DNA from 2 places in the Levilactobacillus yiduensis genome. Region 1 is predicted to be linked to the other one. Evidence: predicted binding sites of a transcription regulator. Region 1 holds the regulator's gene; the other holds the start of a gene.
What was found. Region 1 encodes LexA, which represses DNA repair genes until DNA is damaged. Its sites were predicted from a motif close to CNAACANNTGTTNG; they were not measured.
Positions count from the first base shown of each region.

Region 2: NGM66_RS00285 (ATP-dependent DNA helicase) is a predicted target of LexA. The motif match lies at 5,125-5,138, and genes of this name have one in related genera.

Region 1 covers NZ_JAMXAZ010000009.1:85,783-96,795, forward strand. The annotation lists gene NGM66_RS07240 (lysophospholipid acyltransferase family protein) at 1-437, shown strand, start outside; gene NGM66_RS07245 (ABC transporter ATP-binding protein) at 821-2,617, opposite strand; gene NGM66_RS07250 (ABC transporter ATP-binding protein) at 2,607-4,367, opposite strand; gene NGM66_RS07255 (YneF family protein) at 4,504-4,728, opposite strand; gene NGM66_RS07260 (DUF896 domain-containing protein) at 4,829-5,077, opposite strand; gene lexA (transcriptional repressor LexA) at 5,271-5,900, shown strand; gene NGM66_RS07270 (nucleoside 2-deoxyribosyltransferase) at 5,972-6,412, opposite strand; gene NGM66_RS07275 (hypothetical protein) at 6,654-7,247, shown strand; gene NGM66_RS07280 (hydroxymethylglutaryl-CoA synthase) at 7,364-8,533, opposite strand; gene NGM66_RS07285 (PPK2 family polyphosphate kinase) at 8,739-9,620, opposite strand; gene NGM66_RS07290 (histidine phosphatase family protein) at 9,794-10,456, shown strand; gene NGM66_RS07295 (PspC domain-containing protein) at 10,483-10,668, shown strand; gene ndk (nucleoside-diphosphate kinase) at 10,816-11,013, shown strand, end outside.
Region 2 covers NZ_JAMXAZ010000001.1:45,383-56,395, forward strand. The annotation lists gene pstB (phosphate ABC transporter ATP-binding protein PstB) at 73-876, opposite strand; gene pstA (phosphate ABC transporter permease PstA) at 889-1,776, opposite strand; gene pstC (phosphate ABC transporter permease subunit PstC) at 1,766-2,719, opposite strand; gene NGM66_RS00265 (phosphate ABC transporter substrate-binding protein PstS family protein) at 2,802-3,695, opposite strand; gene NGM66_RS00270 (hypothetical protein) at 3,981-4,331, shown strand; gene NGM66_RS00275 (hypothetical protein) at 4,395-4,598, opposite strand; gene NGM66_RS00280 (PTS sugar transporter) at 4,765-5,037, opposite strand; gene NGM66_RS00285 (ATP-dependent DNA helicase) at 5,191-7,554, shown strand; gene NGM66_RS00290 (hypothetical protein) at 7,551-8,243, shown strand; gene NGM66_RS00295 (sce7725 family protein) at 8,240-9,157, shown strand; gene NGM66_RS00300 (lactonase family protein) at 9,324-10,364, opposite strand; gene NGM66_RS00305 (GNAT family N-acetyltransferase) at 10,504-10,947, shown strand.

The DNA.
Region 1 (11,013 bases):
TGTTCCAAAACCCTATTTTCCGATGGTTGTTGAAACATGTCAATGGTTTCCCGGTAAATCGTGATCACCCGGGGCCATCCGCCATCAAGACGCCCGTGCGCATCCTGCGCCAAGGCGACCTGTCCTTGATCATGTTCCCATCCGGTTCACGGCATTCTAGTGAACTCAAGGGGGGGGCCGCGGTCATTGCCAAAATGGCTGGGGTGCCCCTGGTGCCCGCCGTTTACCAGGGTCCACTGACGTTCAAGCAACTGTTCTCACGCAAGCCCGTCACGATTGCCTTTGGCACACCAATCGTCATCGACCGCAAGATGAAGCTCAACGAAGAAGGCCAGGCCGTCATCGAAAAGCAGATGCAGGCGGCCTTTGACCAACTCGACCAAGAGATCGATCCCAATTTCCATTACGTCGATGTCACCGGTGAAAAAAAGAAGTAAGCAAAAGGATTGTTCCTGCCAGCACCCGCTGACGAGAACAATCCTTTTTTGATGACTAAAGGTTGCAAGTACCGAAACACCTTATAATTACCCAGCTGACAGGGATCGTGAACATTAAATCAGTCCACCCCGTCACCTGCGGCTGTCAGAGATCAAACATAAAGTTAGCAAGAACATCGCTGAAATAACAACGTTCATCAACATGCGCGAATGATCTGCCACGTAGCCGTGAGTGAGCTAAATTTGGACTCAGCCGTGGGAGTTTTCAAGTGACTTGCTTGGAAACTGGCGTCTTCGAGACACGATTTTTGGCTTCGACCGGTCCTTCCCACAGCGTCACGGTCCAAATTTGGCCAACGGCAAGGCGGCCAGCACAATCATCGTCACTCCGCAACGTGAGCCGCGTTTTGCAGTTCAATCATGTCGTAGTAGTAGCCGTGCTGGGCCATCAATTCATCGTTGGTCCCCCGTTCGACGATTTTTCCTTGGTTCAAGACCAGAATCAAATCGGCGTTTTGAATCGTGGATAACCGGTGGGCAATCGCAATCGTCGTCCGGTTTTCTTGAATCCGATCCAGGCCATTTTGAATCATGGTTTCCGTTTCCGTATCGACGTTAGCCGTGGCTTCGTCTAAGATCAAAATCTTTGGATCCGTGACCACGGTCCGAGCAAACGTAATCAGCTGGCGTTGACCGGCTGAATACTCCGTCCCCCGTTCAAGTACGGGTGTGGCGTACCCTTGTGGCAACTGATCGATGAACTCGTCAGCCTGAACAAAGTGCGCCGCACGCTGAACTTGTTCGTCCGAAATATCCGGGTTGAACATGCGAATATTGGTCTGAATGTCGCCGTAAAAAAGCTGGGGTTCTTGGAGGACCAGGCCCATCTTCGACCGTAATTCAGCCGCTGGATACTCGCGGATGTCACGCCCGTCGATCAGAACTTGGCCGGATTGGAATTCGTAGAAGCGCATCAACACGTTGATGGTTGACGTCTTCCCGGACCCCGTCTGGCCCACTAAGGCGACCGTTTGGCCCGGTTCGGCGACGAATGAAACGTCACGCAAGACTGGGTGTTCTTGGTCGTAGGCGAAGGTCACGTGGCGAAATTCAATTTTGCCGGCCGTGATTTTCGCGTCCGCCACCGGATGCTGCTGCGGCGCTAAGGTCCGATCATCAATGATCCGTAAGACCCGCGAGCCAGCCACCATCCCGTTTTGGAAGTCACTCAGATTATCCATCATATTACTCATTGGGCTGTAGAAGTTGTTCAGGTAGGTAATGAACGCGTAAATCACCCCGGCAGCCACAACCTCGTGGACCCCGCGAATCCCGAAGAGTCCTAAGATAATGACCGTTCCCAACGCATAGAACAAGTTGATGATGGGGCTCAACAGAAGTGAGTTGGTCCGAATCATATCACGCCGTGTACCGTAGTACGCCTCGTTGGTCTTTTCAAAGTTTTTCGCCGTTCGCTTTTCTTGCCGGAATTCCTGAATGACGCTGATCCCGGTAATGGCTTCGGCCAGCTTGGTATTTAGCTCACTGAGCCGTTCCCGCATGCGCCGGTAGACCTTGGAACTGAAGCGTTGGTAGTACCAGATCGTTAACGCGAGAAATGGCACCAACACCAGCGTCCACAGCGCCACCGTCACGTCCGTCACGAACATGGCGATGAAGGACGAAATGACCGCAAATAGGGCCAGCACCAGCGTGTTGAACAGGGCCCAGAAGTTGGAGAACGTCATGGTATCGTTCATCAACCGCGACAGGATCGACCCGCCCGGCGTTTGATCGAAGTAGCGCATCCCCTTGCCGTGCAAATCGTTAAATAATTTGCGACGGACATTTTCCAGCATGTACTCGGCCCCCATGGTACTGGTATAGTTTTGCCAGAACTGGAAGACGGCTTTCACGATCATGCCGAAGAGGTAAAGCCCAGCAAACAGCCACATGATTACAATGGTGGCATTGTTGGTCCGTAAATATTTGTCCATGTAGGTCTGCAGCAGCCACGGCAAGAAGGCGTTGACCGCACTGATCAACGCCGACAAGATGACGGAACCGATGAAAAACCATTTGTACGGTGCCGCAAACTTGAAGAGCCGCTTGATCACGGTCAGTTGTTCCTTGCTGGACATGCTGTGCGCCCAAGCTGACTGGTGTGTCTTATCTGCCATCACTGATGCCTCCCTTCACTTGTGTTTCTAATTGTTGCTGATTAAACATGCGTTGGTACCAGCCGTGAGCCGCCATGAGGTCCTCATGCGTTCCGCGTTCGACCACGGCCCCTTGATCCAAGACCAAGATTTCGTCGGCGTTCATGACGGAACTTAACCGGTGAGCGGAAATAATCGTGGTCTTGTTGGCCCGTTCGGCTTTCAAATTCTCCAGGATCTCCGCTTCAGTCTCAGCATCCACAGCCGACAGGGCATCGTCTAGGATCAGCAATTCAGGATTGATCAGCAACGCTCTGGCAATCGCTAACCGTTGTCGTTGTCCCCCAGACAAGGAGATGCCTTCTTCACCGACTTCGGTCTCATACCCCGCCGGTAATTTGGCAATCTGCCCCGCTAGATCACTCTTGGCCGCGGCAGCTTCAACCTCAGCTTGTGAGGCGTCGGGCCGAGCAAACCGAATATTTTCAAAAATGTTGGATGAGAACAGGAAACTTTCCTGAGGCACGTACCCAATGGCTGGCAAATAGCTGTCCAGCGCGTAATCCTTGATGGGGTGACCCCCGAAGTCGATCTCGCCGGAATAATTGTCAAATTCCCGCAGGATCAATTTCATAATCGTGGACTTCCCCGCACCGACCCGGCCAACGATGCCCAGCGTATGCCCGGCTGGCAGCTCGAAGTCGATGCGTTTCAGACTGGCCCCAGCATTGTCCGGATAGTCAAACTGCTGAACGTGATAGCTCAGCGTTCCGCTTGGCCGCGTCTGAATCCCATTGGTCTGGTCAATGATGTGGGTCTTTTGAGCCAGTAGCTCCATGACCCGGTCATAACTGGCATTGCCCCGTTCCATGGTGTTAAACAGCATCCCGACAGCAAACATCGGCCAAACCATCATGGCTAGGTAACTGATGAAGGACACCAGGTTCCCAATCGTAATCACGTTGTGGGTGACAAACAGGCCCCCAAGCACGATGGTCGCCACGTAAGAGATCGAGATAATTAAGGTAATGGCGGGGTCAAACATGGAATCCAACCGGTTCACGCGCCGGTTGATCTGAATGGTCTGGTCGACCTGACTGTCAAAGTCGGCAACGTCGGCGTCATCTTGACCGAGAGCCTTGATGACCTTGATGCCACTAATACTTTCCTGAGCCTTATTGTTCAGCCGCGAAAATGCCGCTTGAGACTCCCCAAAGGCCCGGTGAATCTTCTGTCCCAGATACCACGAGATGACCGCGAGAAATGGAAATGGCACGATGGCCAATAACGTCAGCCGCCAGTCGATCAATGCCATCATGGCAATCAACGTGGTACCCCCGGTAATAATCGCATCGGCGAATTGGAGAATCCCGCCGCCGGCGACCCGTTGGACGGCCTCCAAGTCATTGGTTGCGTGGGCCATCAGATCCCCGGTCCGATACTTCTGGTAAAAGACCCGGTCCATTTGCATGAAATGGTTGAACAGTCGGTTACGTAATAATTGCTCCAACCGGGCCGCACCACCCCAGATGGCGTTACGCCAAATGTAGCGCGTGCCATACTGGGCGAGTGCCGCCAGCGTCACGAATAATAAGTCCATGGCCAGCACGTGGCCCGTCATGGTCTGCCCGTGAATGCCATCGACCATGTTCCCGATGATCCGCGGGGGAATAATCGCGATGAGTGCCGTCAGCAACAAGCCAATGACCCCGACCAGGTATCGCCGCCATTCCAACCGGAAATACCAAGATAATTTGCGAAAAATACTCACGAACATCCCTCCTTAAAAATTAGAATATGATTAAAATATAGCACAGACTTTATCATTTTACTGGAAATCTGAGAAAATACAACGAAAAAGACTCGCTCCAGGAAGAAAACTGGAAGCGAGTCTCAAAAAAACCAACTTATTTTTTGTGTGCATTTTGTTGCATGGCGTTCATCATTTGATGAAGTTTCCGCTGTGAAGGCTTTTGGCCCATTTGCAACATCATTGCCCGTAATTGGTCTTCGTTGATTGGTGGATTGTCTTTCAGATAGTTTTCCATGTACTTCCGTGCGCCGAAAAAGCCACCCGCTGCACAGGCTAAACCGACGACGATCACGATTAAGATCCAGATCCAAGTTGCCAAGTCGTTTCCCCTCCTTTGATGAAGTCATTCATTTAACAATTCTACACAAACTTAAACCAAATTAAAAGAGCGAATCCCAAAAAGGACTCGCCATTACCGCTTAATCGTCCCGCAAGCCCTTGTTGCGTTGGATCTGACGGACCTTTTCAGGGGTAACTTCCTTGCCGTTCTTGTCGTAGACCTGCAGCATTTCAACTTGGCTACGGAAGCTGGCCTTGAAGAGCTTCAAATATTGTTGCCGTAAGCCAGCGCGTTCCGTCTTCTCAGCGGGCGTCAGGCCTTCAGCCTTGTTCTTGTGTGCGAGTTCGTTGATGCGTGTTAATAGGGTGTCCATTGTGGGTTCTGCCATGAACAGTCCTCCTTGTAAAAGTATTTGAGTTTAGTTACGTTATTTTCCTTGAAAATTCAAGTCGACACCTATCATATCAGGGTTATTTTCAAATTTCAACCAATTTAACCGAACATCTGTTTGAAAACGTTCGGTACCTATGCTACAATTGCACTAAACAAAACTACGAATGACGAACGAGGTGGCAGAAAAAATGAGTAAGGCTTCTGAAAGCAAACAAATCGCCGTTCTCCGCTTCATTTGGGAACGGGTCAATGAAAAAGGGTATCCCCCCACTGTCCGTGAAATTGGGGAAGCCGTTGCGCTTTCTTCAACGTCGACGGTCCACGGTCACATCGCCCGCCTAGAAAAGAAGGGGCTGTTAGTCAAGGACCCGACCAAGCCCCGGGCACTGGAAGTCACGCCCGCTGGGTTAGAAGAATTAGGCGTCCACGAAGAACAAACGCGAATTCCCGTCTTGGGAACCGTTACGGCCGGCGAACCAATCCTTGCCGTTCAGGAAGCCACGGACTACTTCCCCGTTCCGCCTGAATTTGAAAATGATGACGATCAGCTCTTTATGCTCACGATTCGGGGCGAAAGTATGATCAACATCGGCATCTTAAACGGCGACCAGGTCATCGTCCGCCGGCAACAATCCGCCGACAACGGCGATATCGTCATTGCCATGACGGAAGAAAATGAGGCCACTTGTAAACGGTTCTTCAAGGAAGCCGATCACTACCGGCTTCAACCAGAAAACGACACCATGGCCCCGATTATTTTGAATCACGTCAGCGTTTTGGGCAAAGTCGTCGGTCTATTCCGTGACGACGTCCACTAACGACCGCATACTTATGTTAAAAAGCCAGCTCTCCATCTGCGAGGGCTGACTTTTTTGCTGAAATTATCGGATTAAATGACTTTACCTTGGTAATGACTTTCTGGCAATGTGGCAAAATCATAGGCAGCCAAGGCTTCGGCTTCGCGGAGGTAGGCGTGGAGCCCTTCCGCTAGCATCAAGTTTAAGATGGTGTCCTTTTCGTGTAAGACCACGACTGGCTTCTTGCTGTGAAAGGCGTAACCAATCTCGAAGGCCGTCCCGGAGTCCACCTGGTCATCCACGAAGTCGACCAAGGCAACCACAACGTCCGCCTGGTCGATCTGGTGAACATCCATTTGGAAGGTTTGCGTCGCCCATTCAGGCGTGCCCATTTCTAGGCCAGGAATTTCACTTAACCGAGGGCTAAACACGTTGGCCACTCGGGGATTGGCAGCTAAGGCCTTTTCTGCCCGTTCGATCCGGGAAGTCTGTTCATCATCAAAGAAGGGTCCTGCTAAGTATACGTTAGTCAATCGAATCTCCTCATTTCTCTCTTGAATGTCTTTATTATACCCGAAACATTAACTCTATGCGATGGATTTTTGATTAATATTCGGTTATAATTCCCCGAGAAGCCGTTTTCATTGCTGAAGCCAAGAAAATATTCGAGTTTGCATAGTCTTTCACGTTTTGTTTGCTCTGGCCGACACGTCCTAACCTTCCTCACCGCTTTCATGCTATACTTAACCTAACTTATCATGCGGAGGGGTTAACATGTTCTTAGGAATTGCGATTCTGGGTGCCATTTTTATCGTCATTACCTTTTTTTCAGTAATCAACGCCGGGCGACGGGGAGAATCCCGGCGTGGGCCGCTGATCGTTTTAGTGCTCACGATTCTGGTCACGGCCGGTGCCGTTTGGAAACTGCCCTACTGGTCTGGCCATCAGCAGCGGGCCCAGTCAACCGAAAGTGCCGTTTCCAAAACGTCGGCCATCAGCTCGCAATCTGGTCAGGCCTTTGCTAGTAGCGACCACACCATGACCCAAGCAGATGCCGAAAAGCAGGTCACCCAACAATTAGCTAAGTCCCTGAAAAAGCTGGGGCCGGTGACCTTTGACCAGGCAACCAAGACGTACACACTGACCATTACCAATACCAGCCTAAAGAAGACCATCAAGGCCCTCCACGCGGACCCGAGTCAGGCCAAGCAAGCCAAATGGCCCAAGTTCGCGCACAACTTCATCCAAACCAGTGCCTCATTGAAGAAGGCTTTAGGTAAGGGCTACAGCTTGATCATCCGAGTCGGCAAGCAGTCTCCCGTCCTGGTCTACAAAGACGGCTACCTCACGAAGAACCAATTTGAGTAGATCAACCGAAATACGGTGACCAGTAGCATTTGATTTCGACTATTTAAAGTTCCTATGTAAAAAGGCGTTTGACGATTTCCGCCAAACGCCTTTTTAATTTCTAAAATTATCAGGATTCACCGTTGCCGGTACTGTCGCTGCTGGTGTTGCCGCCCCGCTAAATAGTATGGTGCGGTCACTTCGCCAACAGCCAACTGTGTATCACGACCATCATTGCTTAACTGTTGTTGGAAAATGGCCTCGTATTCGGCCACACTAACGGCTTGCCGGTCGGCCAACTGCTGCGCCAGGAAGGCCTCATCAAATCCGGAACGATACGTCGGCTGTAGCACACCACTGAAGAATTCGCCCTCAGCGCCGGACCCGTAACTGAAGAAGCCCAGCCGTTCACCACCGGTCAGCGTACCGTGCCGTAACAGGGACAAAAAGCTCAGATACAGCGATCCCGTGTATAGGTTCCCCACCTCACGATTGTCAGCTTGACTAGCTTCAAAGGCGGCCGTCAACGCTGCTTGTTGGGGCGTGGACGCTTCCGGTAAGATCTGCCGCAACCCCTTGCGCCCCATTTTCGTGAATGGCAAGTGGAATACAAAGGCTGAGAAATCAGCGATGGACCGAGCCGTCTGGGCCTGATAGTCTGACCAGACCGTTTTGAAGAAGTCCAAGTAGACGTTGGTTGAATATTTGCCATCGACCAGGGCTTCGGTCCGGTAGGTCGGCCGCCAAAAGTCCATCACGTCTTCTGTGTGGTAACTGCTGATGGCATCTAAGGCCAGGATACGGGGGTTAGCCGTGATCAGCATCGCCACGGCCCCGCCACCCTGCGTGACCTCACCGGCCGTTCGCAAGCCGTAGCGCGCGATGTCGGCACCAATGACCAATACCTTGGCCGTCGGATGGACCCGGACAAAGTCGGCCGCCAACTGTAGTCCTGCTGTCGCCCCGTAACAGGCTTGCTTCAATTCAATGGCGCGGGTGTTGGCGGGTAGCCCTAACAGGTGGGCCAAGTACACTGCGGTGGCCTTGGAATTGTCCACGCCCGATTCGGTGCCAAACAACACCATGTTGATGTCAGCCTTAGTCGTCGGGGTCAAAATCTGGCTGGCTGCATTGGCCGCCATGGTGACGACGTCTTGGGTTGGCGGAATGACCGCCTGTTTGGATTGGCCAATGCCAATGAGATACTTGTTGGGGTCCTCTCCCCGGGCGTGTGCCAGATCGACCATATCTAAATACTGGTCGGGGGTATAAAAACCCATTTTATCAATGCCTACAGTTACGGTCATGGTGTCAAAATCCTCCTAAAAAATCCTGTGCGTCTTGCTGGTCCATTGGTCGTGTTTTTATTCAGTGGTTCCAATTTTTCTGTCACAATTCAGTCAAACTACTTTAGCATGACTGGCTGTTTACTGGCAAATTTTGCGATATTGTATCATACAATTTAGAGCTCAGTCTCTATTCGAAATTTACTGTCATAAGGCTTTTTGCCTATTACAATTCACCCTTTTTCAACTGATGTAAGGTCGTCTTTAGCTTACTTCTAGTCTCGGCGGAGACGACCGGATAAGTTGGGTGAATGTTCTGCAGGCGTTTGACCAAAATGTTCGAGACAATCAGGCGAGCCGCCCCCTTGTCATCGGCCGGAATCACGTACCAGGGCTCCTCCTTGGTGGCCGTGTTTTCCAGCATCTTGGTATAGGCAACTTGATAGTCCGCCCAAAAGGCCCGTTCACTCATGTCGCTAGGTGAGAATTTCCAGTTCTTGCTGGGAATCTCAATGCGCCGTTCGAAGCGATTGGTCTGTTCCTCGCGGGATAGGTGCAAGAAGAACTTGATCGTCACGAAGCCCTGGTGCCGCAAGTACGTTTCAAAGTGACGTAGGTCGTGGTAGCGCCGGTCAAAGAACTTCTCGCCGACGTCTTCCAAGCTATTCACGTCTGGTAGGTTTTGCCGCAACAGCATTTCCGGATGGACGCGACTGATTAGGACGTCCTCGTACTGTGAGCGATTGAAGATGCGAATCTCACCACGTTCTGGCAGGGCTTGGTTGACCCGCCATAAGAAATCATGGTTCAGCTGCAAATGCGTTGGCTGTTTGAAGCTGATCACGCTGGTGCCAGAGGGATTCAAGCCACTGAAGACGTGGCGAATCAGGCCATCCTTCCCCGCCGTGTCCATCCCCTGTAAGATGATGATCACACCGGTCTGCTTTTCCGCGTACAAGCGCGTCTGCAGATCACTTAACGTGGCCACGTTAGCCTCTAAGGCGTTCGTGATGACGGCCTGCTCTGGCAAATGATCAGCGCGTGTTGACAGCTCACTGAGATTGACGGGGGTCTCCCCCGTATAACGGTAACGACTTTCAGTACTCAAAACGCATCGCCTCCTGTTACTAAAAATCATAGCATTCTTTGACCCCCATGACTGCCCCAAAGTGTTAAAATTCACGAAAAAACTTTTTCGCCGTCGAAATGAGTGCGTTTGTTCAGTAGCCTTGCTATACTGAACTTGTAACCACTTACCAAGTTTACGAAGGAGTTTCCAATATGAAAAAAATTACGGCATATTTTGTGCGTCATGGCCAAACGATGTTGAATCACTATAACAAGGTTCAGGGCTGGATCGACTCGCCCCTTACGGAGAAGGGTCGCGCTGATGCGAAACGCGCGGGCGAACAGCTCAAGGGCGTTCACCTAGCGGCCGCCTACAGCAGTGATTCCGGCCGGGCTATTGAAACGGCTCGCATTGCCTTACGCCAGAATCCCGAGAACATGAACATCGTGTCCTACCAGTACCCTGAGTTCCGCGAACAGTGCCACGGTTATTTTGAAGGCAACGATTTAAACCAAATGTGGCAGTTCGTTGGCGCCCAGGTCAAGTTGACCTCCGAATCCGCCGTCTTGGGGACCTACGGCTTAGAAAAGGCCCGCGACCTGATTCACAAGGCCGACCTATACGGTGAAGCCGAAAGTAATGATATGTTCTGGGAACGCTTGGACCGCGGTTTTGACAAACTCCGGGACAATTCTCAAGATGGTGACACGGTCTTGGTCGTTTCCCACGGGATGACGATTCGTTCCATCGTGGACCGCTACGCACCGGAACTAGACGAAGGCGTGGCCACCATCAACGGGAGTATCACCAAGTTAGAAATCACTGATGATACCATTCATGTGGATTTCTTTAACAAAACTGATTTTCAATCTTAAGTCATTATCTGAGGAGGATGGACTTCATGAAAAATATTCATCGTTCAGCTAGCAACCGGGTCTTCGCCGGCGTCATTGGCGGCCTGGCAGAACACTTTGATTGGAACGTGGGCGTGGCCCGCATTTTATTCGTCGTCTTAGCGATAACGCCAGCCTTCCCTGGCATCATCGCCTACCTGATCTTATGGATGATCATGGGTAATCCGGAATAGGCATTCTACCAAGCAGTTCTCCCGATTTTTTCGGCAGAACTGCTTTTTTAGTTGACGTGGGCGATCCAATCTTCTAAAATTTAGGGTGTAACTTGTTACGTCATGAGCAATGCGCTTGGTTGCTCCAAATACAAGGAGGTCTCTATCATGGCAAACTCAGAAAAGACTTTGGTACTGGTAAAACCTGACGGTGTCGCTGAAGGACACGTTGGTGAGATTATTTCACGACTAGAAAGAAAGCGCTACCAAATAACTGCATTGAAAGTTATCCGCGCCACTCCTGAACAACTTGAAAGGCACTACTGCGAACAAGTGGACAAACCTTATTTTAACGAAATCGAGACC
Region 2 (11,013 bases), on a different contig from region 1:
ACGACAAGCAAGGTCTTGACGGCACTCAAAAAAGCTCGTGGATCAGCGTCTTGTACTGACCCACGAACTCGATTAACCGAAGCTCCCGGCGATATAATCTTGGGTGACTGGAATTTGTGGATTGCTAAACATCGTTCCCGTCGGCGTGTATTCCATAACGTGTCCCAAGTGGAAAAAGGCACATTGACTGCTGACCCGCGCAGCTTGTTGCATGTTGTGGGTCACAATAATAATCGTGTACTTCTTCTGCAGTTCTAGCAGCGTCTCTTCTACCTTGACCGTGGAAATGGGATCCAGCGCGCTACAAGGTTCATCTAGCAACAGCACATCGGGTTCCATCGCAATTGACCGGGCAATGCACAGCCGTTGTTGCTGACCCCCGGACAGAGATAATGCGCTCTTGTCCAGTGAGTCCTTGACTTCATCCCACAGCGCCGCGCCACGCAAACTCTTCTCCACACGTTCTTCTAGTTCTGCTTTGTTCTTCAGACCATTGGCCCGTAACGCATAGATAATGTTTTCTCGAATCGACTTGGCAAACGGATTAGGTCGTTGGAAAACCATGCCGATGTGCCGGCGAATCTCGTAAATATTAACGGTCGGTTCATTGATATCAACGTGGTGATACCAAATCTTGCCGGTGACCGTGGCGATGCCATCGTTCATTCGGTTCAATGACCGCAAGTACGTCGACTTCCCAGAACCAGACGCCCCAATCAATGCGGTGATCTGATTCTTAGGAAAGGCCAAGTTGGCATCGTGCATGGCATGATTGGTCCCGTAAAAGACTTGGAGGTTCTCCGTCTTCATGGCCAATGGCGTCTTGTCGTCGAAGGTCTGCACCGCAGTTTCTTCAAATGAATATTGTTTTAACATAGCAGTCCCCCCTTACTTGCTGGCCGTGACACGACGGTAGAGGAAGTTTCCCAGTAGCCGTGCGCCCAAGTTGAACAACAGAACGGCAATGATCAGCACCGCCGAAGCCGCCGCGGACAATTGCGCCGCATTGGAGGCCAATCCTTCCGTGTTCACTTTCCAGATATGAACCGCCAACGTTTCTGCTGGTCGGAACGGGTTCAGCGGACTGGCCGCATCCATCGGGTTCCAGTCAGCGAAGTTGGTGACGGGGGCGCTTTGCCCAGCCGTGTAGATCAAGGCAGCGGCTTCCCCGAAGACCCGGCCGGCACTCAAGACGATCCCGGTCACGATTCCTGGCAAGGCAACGGGTAAGATGATACCGATTTCCGTCTTCCATTTGGACAGACCGAGTGACAGCCCGGCTTCCCGTTGGCTTCGAGAGACCGCACTAAGTGACTCTTCAATGTTCCGCGTTAACAGCGGCAGGTTGAAGAAGGTCAGCGCGATGGCCCCAGAGATAACGGAGAAACCAATCTTGAACTTCACCACGAACAGTAGGAAACCAAACAACCCAACGACCACGGATGGCAATGAGCTCAAGACTTCGATGGCGGAACGAATCAAGCTGGTCCGCCAATTGTCCTTGGCGTATTCCGCCAAATAAATCCCTGCTCCCAATGAAATGGGAATTGAGATCACCATAGTCAGAACCAACAGGTAAAAGGAATTGAACAGTTGCACGCCAATCCCACCGGCACCACTGAAGGCATCGGTCGTTCCGGTCAGAAATGACCAGCTCACGTGTGGCAACCCAGAAATTAGAATGTAAGCCAGTAGGAATACCAGAATTCCCACCACGGTAGCAACGATTAAGTCAATGATGACCGTCGCCAGAAAATCCGTTCGTTTAGCGTTCATGTTTGAGTTGCCCCCTCTTAGCAATGACCCGTACGAGTGCGTTAAAGAATAATGACATCAGTAATAAGATTAAAGCTAATGACCACAACGCGTTGTTGGGTAACGTCCCGTCAATGGTGTCCCCAATCCCGGTGGTCAATTGACTCGTCAGCGTTGAAGCCGGTGAGATCAAGTTTTTCGGCATAATTGCGGCGTTCCCAATAACCATTTGCACGGCTAAGGCTTCCCCGAAGGCTCGAGCCATCCCGAAGATAACGGCGGTCAGAATCCCCGGCGTTGCGGAACGTAGGATTACCCGCGAAACGGTTTGCCAACGCGTGGCTCCCAAGGCTAGTGAAGCTTCCTTGAAGTGCCGTGGCACGGCCCGTAAGCTATCAACGGTCATTGACGTAATCGTTGGTAAGACCATGACGAACAGGACGAACGTGGCCGAGATGATCCCGAAACCAGAACCACCCACGATACTCCGCATGAATGGTACCACGACGGCTAACCCAATGAACCCGTAAACCACGGATGGAATCCCAACCAGCAATTCAATCACAGGTTGCAGTAATTTGCGACCCTTGTTCGGTGAGATTTCCGTCATGAAGATGGCGGTTCCCACTGCGAATGGCGTGGCAACGATTGCGGCGGCGAAGGTCACCGCAAATGACCCCACGATCATCGGCAAGGCACCGGTCTTCCCTTGGTCAGGTGCCCAGTCAGTCCCGGTCAAGAACTTGCCCAGACTCACGTGATTTTGTGTGAAAGTGGCGATTCCTTTAGACGTAATGAACCACAACATGGATGCCACCACCAAGATGATGACGCCGATACACAGGTAACTGATACCTTTACCGACCCAGTCTTCTCTGGTGGCCCGGGTCGCGTGATGCAACCGAGCCGACCAGTCATTAGACTGTGTCTTTTGTTGTTTAAGTTGAAAATTTGTTTGCTCCATGAATTGACTCCCCCTTTAAAAAAAGTGAAGGTGCTCCATTCGCACCTCCACCCCTGTGACTACGACCATTAATAGCGATTACTTAGTTTTGGGTAACAGTTCCCTTAGCGTCCTTGGACACCTTCATGTCATGGATACTAATGTAACCCATGTCCTTAACCAAACTGTTTTGAACAGCCTTGGAATCCATGTACTTCAGGAAGGCAGTCGTGGCTTTATCAGGCGTGCCCTTCGTGTACATGTGTTCGTAAGACCAGATCTTCCACTTGTTGTTTTCAACGTTGTTGTCCGTTGGCGTGACGTTGTCGATGGAAACAGCTTGTAATTTGTTCGTGAAGTAAGAGAAGGCCAGGTAGCTAATGGCACCAGGTGTCGTGGCCACAATCTTTTGAACCGCACCGTTAGAATCTTGTTCTTGGGACTTCACGGCAGTGGCACCCTTCAAGACAGCATTTTCAAACGTTGCTCGTGTCCCACTTCCTTGGGCCCGGTTGATGATGACGATCTTTTGGTCTTTCCCACCGACTTCTTTCCAGTTGGTGATCTTACCAGTAAAGATTTGCTTAACTTGGGCCATCTTCAGGTTCTTGATACCGGCATCCTTGTTAACGACGGGTGCCATGCCGACAACAGCAACCTTGTGGTCAGTCAGCTTATCAGCCTTGATGCCGGCCTTTTCTTCAGCGAAGATATCAGAGTTCCCAATTGAAACGGCTCCTGCTTGGACTTGACTCAACCCAGTCCCAGAACCACCACCTTGAACGGTCAGGTTAACCTTGCTGTTCTTGGCTTGGAAATTAGCACCTGCCTTGGCTGCTAAAGGTTGTAAGGCCGTGGAACCCACTGCCGTCACCTTACCAGATAAGGCTTCGCTACTACTGCTCTTGCTGCTGGTCGAACTCGTTGCCTTGCCACAACCAACTAATAATAAACTAATTGCCGCAATCCCCATTGCTAACTTTGATCCCTTATTCATCTCTGTCACTCCATGTCTTTTAAGATAGTAGAATCACCACGACGTAAGCGAAGACCCAAATAACTTTCGCGGTGCTCCCCTTTAACTTACAACCCTGATTCTACGTGGTGAATATATATTTTCCGTCGCATTCGTGTAAATTTTCGGTAAATTTTGCCAAAAACCGATTTTTTTGACAATTATGCCGATAGTTAAGGGACAAACACGATTAATTGCTTAACAATGTGTGATTAATTGCGTAATATGCCGATAATGGCTAAAATTAAGGGTAAGAGGTGACCAGAAGTGGCAAACAAAAAAGAAAGAGTCTCACGGCACGCCATCATCGTTGATATGAATGACTTCCTGATGGATTATGCCGCTATTAAATTAGGGAAACAACCCAATTTAGCCGAAAAGGTCGCGGCTGCGGCCAAATCAGATTTAACCGGACTGGATCAATTGTTCAAGGACGATGGTGCTGGCCGACGGACCAAGTATTTGGACCTTGCCGAGGGCTTCTTACATGACGAAGCCGATGCCGACGAAGCGGACGCCCCCCACGACTTTACCGCTGCTAGCAACGCCTTAGCCAGTGAGGCTATGAGCTATCTGAGTAGCCACCCCAACGAATTCGACCGTTGGGAAGAAGAATAAATCTGTCTATAAAATTAGCGTCGTCAACTCATCAGGAGCTGCGGCGCTAATTTTTTCTGTTGATCATTGCCATTGCCATAAATCAGCCTTCATATTAGTCGCAATCATTTTAGATAAGAGGTCAATAAATTGATCGGGCATATAGCTTGCTGTATCGAACGTCGTGGGTTGATCGTTAATTTTCGTAATTATCAAGCCCTGGTGCTCCAGTGTCAGACCGTACTTCGGCGCAATCTGACAGAGACGTTCCACTTGTGCTTCATCCATAATCGTTCCTCCCTTAGCCGTTTGCTTTGAGCTTAGCGAATCGGCCGGCCATCGTCAAGCGCCAGTCAGCTACCGAAGGCCTGGCATCGCCAGCTGACATTGGCGCGACCTACGCAAAAACGAGGTCGCTTAGACACGGCGACCTCGCATTTTAATCCTTAACTTGTTAATAACAATACTTATCTTTGGCCAGCTGCTGATGAATGGCGGCCGCCAACTTAGCCTCATCCGGGCCGTCCGCAACGACCTGAACAAAATCGCCACCATACTCAGCAAGCTGCGCCACTTCATGGGCCAGCTGCGGATCCAGTTCAACGTTGGCGTTGACCCGAATCTTGGCTGTCCCGGCGTAACGCTGGCAAATTCGTTGCAGGGCTACCCCTTCCTCTTCTTGGATCGTGGGCATTTCTTCGTATAATGGAAATCCGATTGTCTTCATCTATAATCACCTCTGAATCCTATTGTAAGCGATTACATACGTTTTGCCAATCCTTTTACAACTTTTTCACAAGCTTTCCACTTTCCGCGAACACGCGTTCAAACTCGGCGGAAAGTGTGGTATGATATTGCCAGAAATGGAGGCGATGGCCGGATGCCAATTAAATTAGGCGTACGTGAGTTGGTGGAGTTCACCTTGCGTACTGGTGACCTCAGTGCCACCTCAGGCAGCCAGAACACCGCGCTACTCGGCGCGCAGATCCACCGTCGCCTGCAAAAACAGCGCGGCGAAAACTACCAAAAGGAATATTACTTAGAACAGGCGCTCACCTTAAACGGCGACGACTACCTGATTCACGGCCGAGCTGATGGCGTGACCCTGACGGAAAAGGCCGCCAGCATTGAGGAAATCAAGACGTCCGAAACCGTCTTCGACCAGCTCAGCGACAACACACTGACGCTCTACTGGGCGCAGGTCAAGATCTACGCCTACCTACTAATGACCAAGGAGACTGACCTCGACCAGGTCACGTTGACCCTGACTTATTTCCAGACTAATACGGAAACCACCACCCAGACGGACCAAGTCATCACGCGAGACGAGGCGACGGCCTTCTTCAATCAGGTCATCGCGGAGTATGTGACCTGGCTGAAATTTCGTTCTGACCTACGCGACCGGCGTGACCCGACCATCCAGCAGCTCGACTTTCCCTTCGGTGCTTATCGGCCAGGACAACGCGAACTGGCCGTCGCCGTGTACAAGACGATTCTCACCAGTAAACGGCTGTTTGCCGAAGCACCCACGGGAACCGGGAAAACGATTTCTACGCTCTTTCCTAGCATCAAGGCAATTGGCGAAGGCGTCATCCAACGCATTTTTTATTTAACAGCCAAACAAAGCACTCGGCGCGTGGCCGAGGAAGCCGTGAGCCTGATGGCCAGCCAAGGGTTAAAACTCAAGAGCATCACCCTGACGGCCAAGGATAAGATCATGTTTCCCGAAGAAGCCGACCTGACCCCCGAGGAGAATCCCTACATGCTGGGGTATTACGACCGGTTGAAGCCGGCACTACTGGATCTGATTCAGCACAATGACCAACTCACCCGCCCCGTTATCGAGGACTATGCTCGCAAACACACGCTGGACCCGTTTGAATTTCAACTGGACGCCAGCCTCTTTTGTGACGTCATCATTGGCGATTACAACTATCTGTTCGACCCCCAGGTCCATCTCCAACGCTTTTTTGCGACGGAAGACCCCGACAACTTTTTCCTGATCGACGAGGCCCACAACCTGGTCAGCCGCTCACGGGACATGTATTCGGCGGCCATTACCAGTCGCCCGCTGGACCATCTGATCGACGAGAGCCGCGATTTGGCCCAAGCCACACCCAAACTACGACGGCGACTCCAAGACTTGCGGGCCACCTTTCATGACGTGGCCCAACCGATGCTGGCTGACGGCGAGACCGACAAGACCTTTTTGTTGCCGCCAGAAAACTTTGACCACGACCTCGCTCGCCTGGTCGAAGCCATTCACGATTGGCTGGTCGACCAGCCGCAGACGCCCTTTACCCAGGCCATTCTGGACTACTATTTTGCCGCTATCAGCTACCAGCGTATCGGCGAATATTTCGACGACACCTACCGCATGCGGCTGGAAGTGGCGGACGGCAACATTACGCTCAAGGAACTGTGCCTGGATCCCAGCGCCTTTTTGGCCGACAGCCTGGCATTGGGCCACGGCGCCGTGCTCTTCTCCGCGACCCTGTCGCCCATGACTTACTACCAAACGGTGTTGGGCGGCGATCAGGACAGTCTGGCCTACCAATTGGACTCGCCCTTTGAACCCGAACACCAAGCCATCTTGGTCACCAACTACATCCAGACCACTTACAAGCAACGCGACGCCAACCTGGCCAAGATCCTGCTGGCCATCAAGACGCTGGTCGACGGCAAGACTGGCAACTACCTGATCTTCCTGCCGTCCTACAGCTACCTCTTAACCGTCAGTCAGGCCTTTCACCTGGCCTACCCGCACATCAAGACCGTCTGCCAAGAGGCGAAAATGGCCGAGGCCGACCGCACCGCCTTTCTGGCCAGCTTCACCGCCGACCCCAGCGAAACGCTGGTGGGCTTTGCCATTCTCGGCGGTATCTTCTCCGAGGGCATCGACCTCAAATCCGACCGGCTGATTGGCGTGGGTATCGTCAGTGTGGGTCTGCCCGGTATCAATCCCGAAACGGACCTGCTGCGCGACTACTTTGATGAACAGTCCCACCGTGGCTTTGCGTTTGCCTATCAGATTCCCGGGTTGAACAACGTCTTTCAAGCCGCCGGTCGACTGATTCGCGGGTCCAAAGACGTGGGCATCATTTTACTCATGGATCAACGGTTTGCCAGCCCCCGCTACACCGATCTGTATCCCCGGCACTGGCAACATTTTCGACGACTCTATCGGCCCGAACATCTGACGACCGCCGTGCAAAATTTCTGGCATCAGGAGGTTCCGCAATGAAAACCAAATTAACGTTAGCCCTCGAGGCCACACTCTACGCCTATTGCCGCGAAGCCGGTGCCTTTGCCGTCGAGGAAGTCACCATGCCCGATGACCAGGGTATCGTCGACACGCTCAGCTACCAGGAGATGCCGGACAAGTCCATCGAATGGCGCTGCTACGAGCTGAAGGTCACCAAGAGTGATTTTCACTCCAAGGCCAAATTGTCCTTCATCGGTCACTACAACTATTTCGTCTTGCCGCTCAAACTCTATCAGGAAGTTGCGGACGAAATTCCGGCTAAAATTGGCGTCCTGATCTACCGGCCCTTTGATCCCGCCCTGTTGGCCACCGCAACGGAAGCGCCCAGCACACCGGGCTATTTGACCGTCGCCCGTCCACCACGACGCCAGGACTTGCAGGTCCCCGAATCCGAGTTGACCACGCGCTTTATCGCTTCCCAAGCGCGTGAGGTCGGTAAGGCCAAACAGATGGCCACGGGCTTAAAACAATACAGCACCGAACGGTTATACCAGGAATTAAAAAAGCGTCATCAACATTATGATATTTACGACCCGGATGCCAATTTTTACGACCAGTTCATTGAAGATACCCAGTCCGCGGCGGTCACGGCCTTGCAGAGCGAAATTGACGCGCTGAACCTCGAACGCCACCAGCTCCAGCAACAGCTAAAGGAGTCGCAGTCATGATTTATTTTCCTTACTTTCGTGGGCGGCAGTATGACCTATTGGCTTTGAAAAATATTGCCCAGCAACATATCCTGCCACCCAACATTATTCCCATCATCGAACCTGTCCGTGACATTCGCGCGCTCCCCCAAACCGTGGCGGCCTTCGTCACGCACGACCAACCACTCGTGGTCATTGCCAATCCGACCGTCAGTGACTACGCCTTGACCCAGCAGAAGCTCTATGATTGGCGGCCCTACGCGACCAATCCCCAGCTCATCGTGGGCCACGTGCTCACGCCAACCACGATTCCGGATAGCCTGACGCCAACGGCTGACCACCGAACGCTACTGGTGGCGCGGCAATACGACGAACTGGTCGCCGCCAAACAGGCCGGTTGGCTAGCGGCCCCGACCTATTTGTTGGTCCCACCGGAAGCCCGGATTCGGCAGTTGATTGACCGGCCCAGCGTGAGTTTATTTGACCACGCCTGGCTGCCCGAGCACGACCGCAGCTACGCCGACATCACGGACGGCTTTTTCAGCGATGACTGGGCATTGGCTGCCCTCGATGGCTACCAAGGCGTCAGTGATTACACCATTGGCGGCGCACACTACAGCGAGCACGGCTATCCCGCTCGGGCCGTCACCCTCCATCTCACCTACTTTGCCGGCGACCAGTTGCGGATTCACCGATTCGTTTCCGACGACCGCGACGACTTCCGCCACCCCAAGGAAAAGTTCTTCCAGGCCGTGGCCAAATTGGCGCAGTGGTTGCCCGAGCAAGATGCGGCGGTCCAAACGCCAGCAGCCCAGGCTTTGGCGGCATACCATGACCAGCAACACTTCCCCGGCCTAGGCGTGGTCAAGCGCTTGAGCCTGGAGCACCACCTGCAAACGATGGCCGCTTACTTCAAAGCCCATTATCCAGTCTAGTGGCGATAGCGTTAGTCTGCCCGCCTACCAGTCATTGCTACTTCATTTCCTAAATTACGGATTAGCCTAGCCTGTCATAGGCGGACAGAGACCCCAACCATGACGTAAAAAAACCACAGTCAGTAATTTTCAACCGACTGTGGCTTTTGAATTAATCTTATTTAAATTAAGCGGGTAAGACGCTAACGCCTTCTGGAACCATGAAGTCCTTTTGAATCAGCGTCAACTTACCGCTCTGCGCGTCACGCTTGTACAACGTTGCGTTGTCTGAGTTTTGGTTGACCACGACGACCAAGCTTTGGTCTGACGTCCAGTTGAAGTCACGCGGGAAGTCCCCCTCCGTGGAGATGCGTTGTACCAACGTCAATTTGCCGGCGTCGTCACTGGCAAAGACAGCCAGCGAGTTGTTGCCCCGGTTGGAGACGTAAACGAACCGGCCATCGCTACTCAACCGAATGGCTGCGGCACCGTTGTGAGTCGTCCAGTCAGCGGGAATCGTTGAGGTGATTTCTTTCACAGCAAATTTGCCAGTGGCAGGATCGTAGCTTAATGTGGCCACGTTACTGCTGAGTTCGCCGACCAGGTAAGCCACACCCTTCTTATCGTCAAAGACGATGTGCCGTGGGCCGTAACCTGCGGGCATTTCCAATTGACTGACTGGGGACAGCTTACCAGCTGCGGACACGTCGTACACGTAAACGCGGTCTGAACCCAAGTCGCAGACGACTAACCGGTTGTCCGGCGTCAGGTCAGCGAAATGGGGGTGCGGGCCATCAGCTTGTTCTGGTGCTGGGCCAACTGGATCAGAATCAATGACCTTATCCGCTTCGGTCAACGTTCCGTCTTCAGCGATGGCGTAAACCGTGACTGCGGCCGTGTGGTAGTTGGCCGTGTAGACCAATTGCCGGGCTTCGTCGACCGCCACGTAGGCTGGTGACGACCCTGGATCCAAGACCTGTTGGATGGCCCGTGGCTTTTCTTCGGAAACGTCATAGATGATCAACCCACCGTGGGTCTCGCCATCCGTTTCCTTCTTGTTGATGACGTATAAGCGTTTGGCTGCGGCTTTGGCAATGTAGGTTGGGCTTCCAGCTGAAGCTAACCATTCACAATCCATGAGCTTAGGTGCTGCGGTGTCCACGCTGATCCGGTAGATCCCGCGACTAATGCGCTTGGTATAAGTTCCAATGTAAAAATCTTCCGTCATGTGTGCTGCCCCTTTCAACTTGTCACTATCACTTTTAAGTATAGCACAGCTCGCGGGTAAACACCGAGGAAGTCACTGGTAGAAATCTGTAAAGACCGGTACAATGAAGATAAACACTATTTGAAAGGACCCACCACACATGTCTAGTTTTGAAGGGTATCATCCCCTACTGACCCCCCTCTTTCGTTTCGATTGGCTGACTCAGTTCAAGTTGAAAAATGTTGCCGACCTGACTGGCAACGACCTCGGTGCCACCGCCGATTGGGTCAATACCACCATGCATGACACCATGAACCGGACGGCGTTGACCTGGGGTATCGAACGCCGGCGCATCCACAAACTGGTCGCCTGGGGCGGCTTTCGCGAATTGGACCTGACCGCCCACACAGGTAAGATCGGCTTTTATGGCAAACGCCTGCCGGCCAGCGAGCAACAAGAAATCGTCGACCGCCTGGTGCACTTTGGTCATGAAGAATTACAGCTGACCACGCTAACACTCGCCGACGCTGGCAAATTAGACACAGCCGTCCTAGCCGCCGCGGGCTTCCAGAAACACGCAGATTCCTGGCAGTGGCGCGCTTAACCCCGTCTCTTCTGGATTGCCTCACTGCTCACCGGCGGCCATGCAGTAATTTTTAAACAAAATAGT